2 regions of the Pseudomonas lurida genome follow, and region 1 is predicted to be linked to the other one. Evidence: predicted binding sites of a transcription regulator. Region 1 holds the regulator's gene; the other holds the start of a gene.
What was found. Region 1 encodes sigma-54, which starts transcription at its own class of promoters, with help from an activator protein. Its sites were predicted from a motif close to ANTGGCATNNANNTTGCTNT; they were not measured.
Positions count from the first base shown of each region.

Region 2: the regulator sigma-54 is predicted to act here: its motif matches at 2,095-2,114, upstream of glnA (type I glutamate--ammonia ligase).

Region 1 covers NZ_PDJB01000001.1:1,040,537-1,044,747, forward strand. The annotation lists gene rapZ (RNase adapter RapZ) at 1-83, opposite strand, end outside; gene ptsN (PTS IIA-like nitrogen regulatory protein PtsN) at 86-550, opposite strand; gene hpf (ribosome hibernation-promoting factor, HPF/YfiA family) at 561-866, opposite strand; gene ATH90_RS04665 (RNA polymerase factor sigma-54) at 942-2,435, opposite strand; gene lptB (LPS export ABC transporter ATP-binding protein) at 2,621-3,346, opposite strand; gene lptA (lipopolysaccharide transport periplasmic protein LptA) at 3,346-3,879, opposite strand; gene lptC (LPS export ABC transporter periplasmic protein LptC) at 3,866-4,211, opposite strand, start outside.
Region 2 covers NZ_PDJB01000001.1:400,318-404,528, reverse strand. The annotation lists gene typA (translational GTPase TypA) at 1-286, opposite strand, end outside; gene thiI (tRNA uracil 4-sulfurtransferase ThiI) at 426-1,880, opposite strand; gene glnA (type I glutamate--ammonia ligase) at 2,214-3,620, shown strand; gene ATH90_RS01815 (chorismate mutase) at 3,770-4,211, shown strand, end outside.

The sequences.
Region 1 (4,211 bases):
CAATAGAAACCGCTGTCCTCAAGAACGTTGAGGGCGGTGCTTTTACCCGAGCCGGAGCGGCCGCTGACGATGATCAAACGCATGATTACTGCCCGTTCTGTTCATCCAGGACAACCTGGTACAGCGCCTCGTTGCTGTTGGCACTGCGCAGTTTGTCGCGTACTTCCTTGCGGTCGAGCATGCTGGCGATCTGCCGAAGCAGTTCCAGGTGCGCATCGGTGGCAGCCTGCGGGACCAGCAGTACAAACAGCAGGTCGACCGGGGCACCGTCGATAGCGTCGAAATCGATGGGAGCGTCCAGGTGAAGCAGGGCGCTGACTGGGGTCTCGCAGCCTTTGAGGCGGCAGTGGGGAATGGCGATGCCGTTGCCAAAACCGGTGGAACCGAGTTTTTCACGGGCAATCAGAGCCTCGTAGACATCTTGCATTTCCAGTTCAGGCACTTCGCGGCTGATCAGGTTGGCAATTTGCTCAAGGGCTTTCTTCTTGCTGCCGCCCGGCGCGTTCACGAGGGAACGGCCGGGGGTCAGGATGGTTTCAAGTCGGATCATGGGGGGAGAGTTAACGACCTGTGCCCTGAAGCAGGCTCAGATTCTTTTCCTTATGCTTTTTAAGTTGGCGGTCAAGCTTGTCTGTGAGCAAGTCGATTGATGCATACATGTCTTCATGTTCGGCATTGGCGACCACTTCACCACCGGGTATCTGGAGGGTCGCTTCAATTTTCTGCTGAAGCTTGTCGACCTTCATGATGACCTGCACGTTGGTGATCTTGTCGAAATGTCCCTCAAGCTTCCTCAGCTTCAGCTCGACATAGTCGCGTAGTGGAGGGGTGACTTCTACATGGTGTCCACTGATGTTGACTTGCATACAGCTTCTCCTTCGTTGCCAGTGCATAAAGCGGCAGGTAGGAATACCTGCCACTGGAACGCTGTGGCCCGCCCGTCACATCAAACGCTTACGCTCGCTGGAAGGCGCGATCCCGAGGGACTCGCGGTACTTGGCGACGGTTCGACGGGCGACCTGAATGCCTTGTGCCTCCAGTAAACCAGCGATCTTACTGTCACTCAATGGCTTTTTCTGATTTTCCGCGGCAACCAGTTTTTTGATGATCGCGCGGATCGCCGTGGACGAGCATTCACCGCCTTCTGAGGTGCTGACATGGCTGGAGAAAAAGTATTTCAGTTCATAAATGCCCCGTGGGGTATGCATGAATTTCTGCGTGGTCACCCGCGAAATGGTCGACTCATGCATGCCTACCGCTTCGGCGATGTCATGCAGTACCAGCGGCTTCATCGCTTCGTCGCCGTACTCCAGGAAGCCGCGCTGGTGCTCGACGATCTGGGTGGCCACTTTCATCAGGGTTTCGTTGCGGCTTTGCAGGCTCTTGATGAACCAGCGGGCTTCCTGCAATTGGTTGCGCATGAAGGTGTTATCGGCGCTGGTGTCGGCGCGACGCACAAAGCCGGCGTATTGCGGGTTGACCCGCAGGCGCGGCACCGATTCCTGGTTCAGCTCTACCAGCCAGCGCTCGTTGTCCTTGCGTACGATCACATCCGGAACCACGTATTCGGCTTCGCTGGACTCGATTTGTGAGCCGGGACGCGGGTTGAGGCTCTGCACCAGCTCGATGACCTGGCGCAGGTCGTCTTCCTTGAGCTTCATGCGGCGCATCAACTGGCTGTAGTCGCGGCTGCCCAACAGGTCGATGTAATCGGTGACCAGGCGCTGGGCCTCGGCGAGCCAAGGGGTCTTGGCTGGCAGTTGGCGCAATTGCAGCAGCAGGCATTCGCTGAGGGAGCGCGCGCCGATACCGGCAGGTTCGAACTGCTGGATGCGGTGCAGGACGGCTTCGATCTCGTCCAGCTCGATATCCAGTTCAGGGTCGAAGGCTTCAAGAATCTCTTCAAGCGTCTCGTCTAGATAACCCTGGTTATTGATGCAGTCGATCAGGGTCACGGCGATCAGGCGATCGGTGTCCGACATCGGCGCAAGGTTCAGTTGCCACAGCAGGTGGCTCTGCAAGCTCTCGCCGGCGGAGGTGCGGGTGGTGAAGTCCCACTCGTCATCGTCACTGCTGGGCAGGCTGCTGGCGCTGGTCTGGTAGACGTCTTCCCAGGCGGTGTCGACCGGAAGCTCGTTGGGGATGCGTTCGTTCCATTCGCCTTCCTCGAGGTTGTCCACCGTAGGGGCGGATTCCTGGTAGGAGGGTTCCTGCACGTCGGAATTGGGTTTTTGCTCGATGTTATCGGCCAGCGGGTCTGCGTTATCGAAGTCGTCGCCTTCTTCCTGGCGTTCGAGCATCGGATTGGACTCCAGGGCCTCCTGGATTTCCTGTTGCAGGTCCAGGGTCGACAATTGGAGCAGGCGGATGGCCTGTTGCAGCTGCGGTGTCATCGTCAGCTGCTGGCCCATTCTCAGGACTAGCGATGGTTTCATGGCAGGGGCTTAACACCTTATTCGCCGGCGCAATGCGCCATCCACGACAGGGCGCGTGAGCGCCAAACATAAGCAAATTATATGCCTGATGTCGGGGGCTTTGCCTAGAGCGCGGTAACAATAAAAATCCGGAGGTTTTCATTGACTCCCGCGCACCTTGGCGAACGGCCGTGACACCACGGTGTTTACAGGCGGAACTCGTGACCCAGGTACACTTCCTTGACCAGTTCGTTGGCCAGGATCGTGGCGGAATCACCTTCGGCGATTAGCTGGCCATCGTTGACGATATAAGCGGTCTCGCAGATATCGAGGGTCTCACGGACGTTGTGGTCAGTGATCAGCACGCCAATGCCCTTGGCCTTGAGGTGATGGATGATCTGCTTGATGTCGCCCACCGAGATCGGGTCGACGCCGGCAAACGGTTCGTCCAGCAGGATGAACTTGGGCGCAGTGGCCAGGGCGCGGGCGATTTCCACACGGCGACGCTCACCACCGGACAGGCTCATGCCGAGGTTGTCGCGGATATGGTTGATGTGAAACTCCTGCAGCAGGCTTTCCAGCTCCTTGCGGCGGCCGTCTCGGTCGAGCTCCTTGCGGGTCTCGAGGATGGCCATGATGTTATCGGCGACCGACAGTTTGCGGAAGATGGACGCCTCCTGCGGGAGATAGCCGATACCGGCGCGGGCGCGGCCGTGCATCGGCTGGTGGCTCACGTCCAGATCGTCGATCAGTACGCGGCCCTGATCCGCCTGGACCAGGCCGACGATCATGTAGAAACAGGTGGTCTTGCCGGCGCCGTTGGGGCCGAGCAAGCCGACGATCTGGCCGCTGTCGATCGACAGGCTGACGTCGCGCACGACCTGACGGCTTTTATAGGCCTTGGCCAGATGCTGGGCTTTCAGGGTTGCCATTACTCGGCCTTCTTCTTCGGCTGGATAACCATATCGATGCGTGGGCGCGGCGCGCTGAGCTTGCTGCCAGTCGCGCGGCCGGCGTTGGCAACCTGTTTCACGGTGTCATAGGTGATTTTCTCACCTTCCGTAGAGTTGCCATCGGGGCTGAGTACCTTCGCCTGGTCGATCAGGACAATGCGGTTCTGCTGGGCGTGGTACTGGATGGTCTTGCCGTAGCCCTTCATGGGGCCGGTATCGGTAGCAGACTGCTTCTGTTCGAAGTAAGCCAGGTTGCCTACCGACGTCACCACGTCGATATCGCCCGATTGGGTGCGCGTCAGTGTCACCGTGTTGCCGGTGATCTTCATCGAACCCTGGGTGATGATCACGCCGCCGGTGTAGGTGGCGACGCCTTGCTTGTCATCGAGCTGCGCGTCGTCAGCCGAGATGTGGATCGGTTGCTGGCTATCGTTCGGCAGAGCCCAGGCGCTCACGCTTCCCAGTGCTGCGCCCAGACCGAGCAAAATAGGGAGAGTTTTAACGAGCCTCATACTGTCCTCTTACGTTCGATAGCAGGTGTATCCTGCTTTCTTTCAAATACGCTTTCATTCCCTTGCCAGTCGATACACCGCCAGCGCCGTCGATTCTAACGTCTTGCTCGGTCTGCGCATATTGCTTCTGCGGGAATACGGTCATTCGACTGGTGGTAATCACGGTCTCACGCTTTTTATCGTCGGTACGCGCAACGCGCACCGAGTCGATCAGTTCCACCTCGGTACCGTCCGGGTTGACCTCGCCACGCTTGCTGGTGACGTGCCATGGAAACTCGGTACCCCGGTAGATATTCATGTCCGGGTTGGTCAGCAGGGTGACTTCGCTGGCC
Region 2 (4,211 bases), 640 kb from region 1:
GAACGGAGTCAACCATCGACATTACGCGTTCTACTTCGCCGCCGAAGTCGGCGTGGCCCGGGGTATCCACGATGTTGATGTGGTAGCCGTTCCAGTTGATAGCGGTGTTTTTAGCCAGGATGGTAATGCCGCGCTCTTTTTCCTGGTCGTTGGAGTCCATCACGCGCTCGTCGTTGAGCTCGTTGCGCTCCAGGGTGCCGGATTGACGCAGGAGTTTGTCTACCAGGGTGGTTTTACCATGGTCAACGTGAGCAATGATGGCGATGTTACGTAGATTTTCGATCACTTGTGTATCTCGATCAGAGGATTCGGTGTGCTGACAGGTCGTGGCAGCGATTAACAGTAGAGTCAGGCCTTGCCGTTACAGCTTGACGGCAGAGTCGGGGGGCCGGTGACGCAGGCCACAGGCAAACAGCCCCGGGCTCTTAGCTCGGTCGATAAACGCGCACATTGGCATGCCCCTCACTGAGCAAATGGTGGGCATGCAGGCGACTCATCACGCCTTTGTCGCAATACAGCAGGTACTGACGGCTGTTATCCAGTTCCTTGAAACGCGCGTTCAGTGCATAGAACGGCAGCGTTTGTACGTCGATGCCGGCGATTTCCAGCGGCTCATCTTCAGCGGCATCCGGGTGACGGATGTCGATGACGATCTGGCCCGCCAGGGCTTCGCTGACTTCTTCGATCTTGATGTCCTGGCCCAGTTCGTCGATCACACGATCGATCGGGACCAGCTTGGCGTTCTCGAGCGCACGCTCCAGAATCGCCATGTCGAATTCTTTCTCTTCATGCTCCACGCGGGGACGCTTGGCGTGGGTCTTTGGGTTCACCGAGATGACGCCACAGTACTCAGGCATGTGCTTGGCAAAATCGGCGGTGCCAATCTGTTCTGCCAGGTCGATGATGTCCTGCTTGTGGCTCGCGATCAGCGGGCGCAATACCAGCTTCTCGGTGACGCAATCGATAATCGACAGGTTCGGCAGTGTCTGGCTGGCCACTTGGGAGATCGCCTCACCGGTCACCAGCGCGTCGATCTGCAATTGATCGGCGATTCGGGACGCAGCGCGCAACATCATACGCTTCAATACCACGCCCATATGACCGTTATCGACTTTGCCGAGAATTTCGCCCAGCACTTCTTCGAACGGTACGCTTACAAATAGCACGCGTTGCGAGCTGCCGTACTTCTTCCAGATAAAGTGCGCGACTTCCATCACGCCCAATTCGTGTGCACGCCCGCCCAGGTTAAAGAAGCAGAAGTGGCTCATCAGGCCGCGGCGCATGATCTGGTAGGCCGCCACCGTAGAATCGAAACCGCCAGACATCAATACCAGGGTCTGTTCCAGGGCGCCCAGCGGGTAGCCGCCGATGCTGTTGTGCTGGCTGTGGATGACAAACAACCGTTGGTCGCGAATTTCCATGCGCACTTCAATTTGCGGTGCCTTGAGGGAAATTCCAGCCGCGCCGCACTCGCGACGCAGCTTGCTGCCGACGTATTTCTCGACGTCCATTGAGCTGAAAGTGTGCTTGCCGGCGCGCTTGCAGCGCACCGAAAAGACCTTGCCTTCCAGCTCGCCACCGTAGTGCTGTTTGCACTTCTCGGTGATGTCGTCGAAGTCACCCAACGGGTACTCATCCACCTGCAGGAAATGCGCGATGCCCGGCATGCAGCTCAGGCGCTCGGTCATGTCCTTCAAGGCTTTGGGCTCGGTAATGCGGGTTTCCAGCTCGAGATTGTCCCACACGCCGTTCACCACCACAGCCGGGTCCAGATCGCGGAGCACGGCACGGATGTTCTTGGCCAACTGACGGATGAAACGCGTCCGTACCGGTCGGCTTTTGATGGTGATCTCGGGGAAGACTTTAACGATTAATTTCATGGAAACAGCGCGCGCCGGGCCTGCTGAAAAAGGGGGGCGCGGATTATAGCGGAAATCGCTCAAGGTTTAACCAGTTAATATGCACAGCACGCGCAACGCACTAAATAGGTGCATTTGCGCACCTTTACGCTACATTGAGGTGCGCTATTTTTGGGCTTTTGTCGTAATGCACCTTTATAGGGGCGTTTTTGGAGCAGAAAACCCATGTTGGCGCACTGGCATGCAATTTGCTCTCTTGTGAGGCAGGTTGCCATGGCGGAGTATCCGCGCCGGCATCACCCACATTCTAAGGGCTAACTCCACTACCCAGCCCGAAGCCACCCGGAGGACACTATGTCGAAGTCGGTTCAACTCATCAAAGATCATGACGTTAAATGGATTGATCTGCGCTTCACGGACACCAAAGGCACTCAGCACCACGTGACCATGCCGGCTCGCGACGCGCTGGATGAAGCTTTCTTCGAAGAAGGCAAAATGTTCGACGGTTCCTCCATCGCTGGCTGGAAAGGCATTGAAGCTTCCGACATGATCCTGATGCCGGACGACAGCACTGCCGTACTGGACCCCTTCACCGAAGAGCCGACCCTGATCCTGGTGTGCGACGTGATCGAACCGTCGACCATGCAAGGCTACGACCGCGACCCGCGTGCGATCGCCAAGCGTGCCGAGGAATACCTGAAGTCGACCGGTATCGGTGACACCGTATTCGTGGGCCCAGAGCCAGAATTCTTCATCTTCGACCAAGTGAAGTTCAAGTCCGACATCTCCGGTTCCATGTTCAAGATCTACTCCGAACAAGGCTCCTGGATGTCCGACCAGGACGTGGAAGGCGGCAACCATGGCCACCGTCCAGGTATCAAGGGTGGTTACTTCCCAGTTCCGCCGTTCGACCACGACCACGAAATCCGTACCTCCATGTGCAACGCGATGGAAGACATGGGCCTGGTCATCGAAGTGCACCACCACGAAGTGGCCACTGCCGGTCAGAACGAAATCGGTGTGAAGTTCAACACCCTGGTTGCCAAGGCTGACGAAGTACAGACCCTGAAGTACTGCGTACACAACACTGCCGTTGCCTACGGCCGTACCGCTACCTTCATGCCTAAGCCTCTGTATGGCGATAACGGTTCGGGTATGCACGTTCACCTGTCCATCGCCAAAGATGGCAAGAACACCTTCGCTGGCGAAGGTTATGCCGGCCTGTCCGACACCGCCCTGTACTTCATCGGCGGTATCATCAAGCACGGTAAGGCCCTGAACGGCTTCACCAACCCGTCGACCAACTCCTACAAGCGTCTGGTCCCAGGTTTCGAAGCTCCGGTAATGCTGGCCTACTCGGCTCGCAATCGTTCCGCCTCGATCCGTATTCCTTACGTGTCCAGCCCGCGTGCTCGCCGTATCGAAGCCCGCTTCCCGGATCCAGCAGCCAACCCGTACCTGGCCTTCGCTGCCCTGGTAATGGCCGGCCTGGACGGTATCCAGAACAAGATCCACCCTGGCGATGCCGCCGACAAAAACTTGTACGACCTGCCGCCTGAAGAGGCCAAAGAGATCCCGCAAGTGTGTGGCAGCCTGAAAGAAGCCCTGGAAGAGCTGGACAAGGGCCGTGCGTTCCTGACCAAAGGCGGCGTGTTCAGCGACGACTTCATCGACGCTTACATCGGCCTGAAAAGCGAAGAAGAAATCAAAGTACGTACCTTCGTACACCCACTGGAATACGAGCTGTACTACAGCTGCTGATCCAGTAGCGCTGCTTAACGTGGCGCGATGAAAAAGACCTCCTTCGGGAGGTCTTTTTTTTGGCCCGCGATTGCGCCGCGCCAGGCATCTATTGTATTGACTGCTACTGCGCCATCGCGGGCAAGCCCCGCCCCCACAGGAGATCATCCTTGAAACGTCGACTTGTGTTCGCTCTGTTGTTCGTCAGTGCCAGTGCCAGTGCTGCGCCGCCCACCCTGGAGCCGCTGCTCAACAGCATCGCCGAACGCCTGGAGATTGCCGACCAGGTAGCCCTGAGCAAATGGGACAGTAAAAAGCCGGTGGAAGATAAAAAGCGCGAACAGGAGGTGATCGCCAGCCTTAGCGCCCAGGCGCCAACCTACATGCTGGACCCGGCCGCCGCCGAGCAGTTCTTTTCGGCGCAGATCGAGGCCAACAAGCTGGTGCAATACACTCATCTTTCCGACTGGCAGTTCCAAGGCAAGGCGCCGGACGACCCACGCCCGGACCTGATCAAACAGATTCGGCCGCAGCTGGATGAACTGCAAAAACGCCTGCTGCAACAGTTGGCCGACTTTACCCCGCAACGTGCCGACCCGCAGTGCCCCGCAT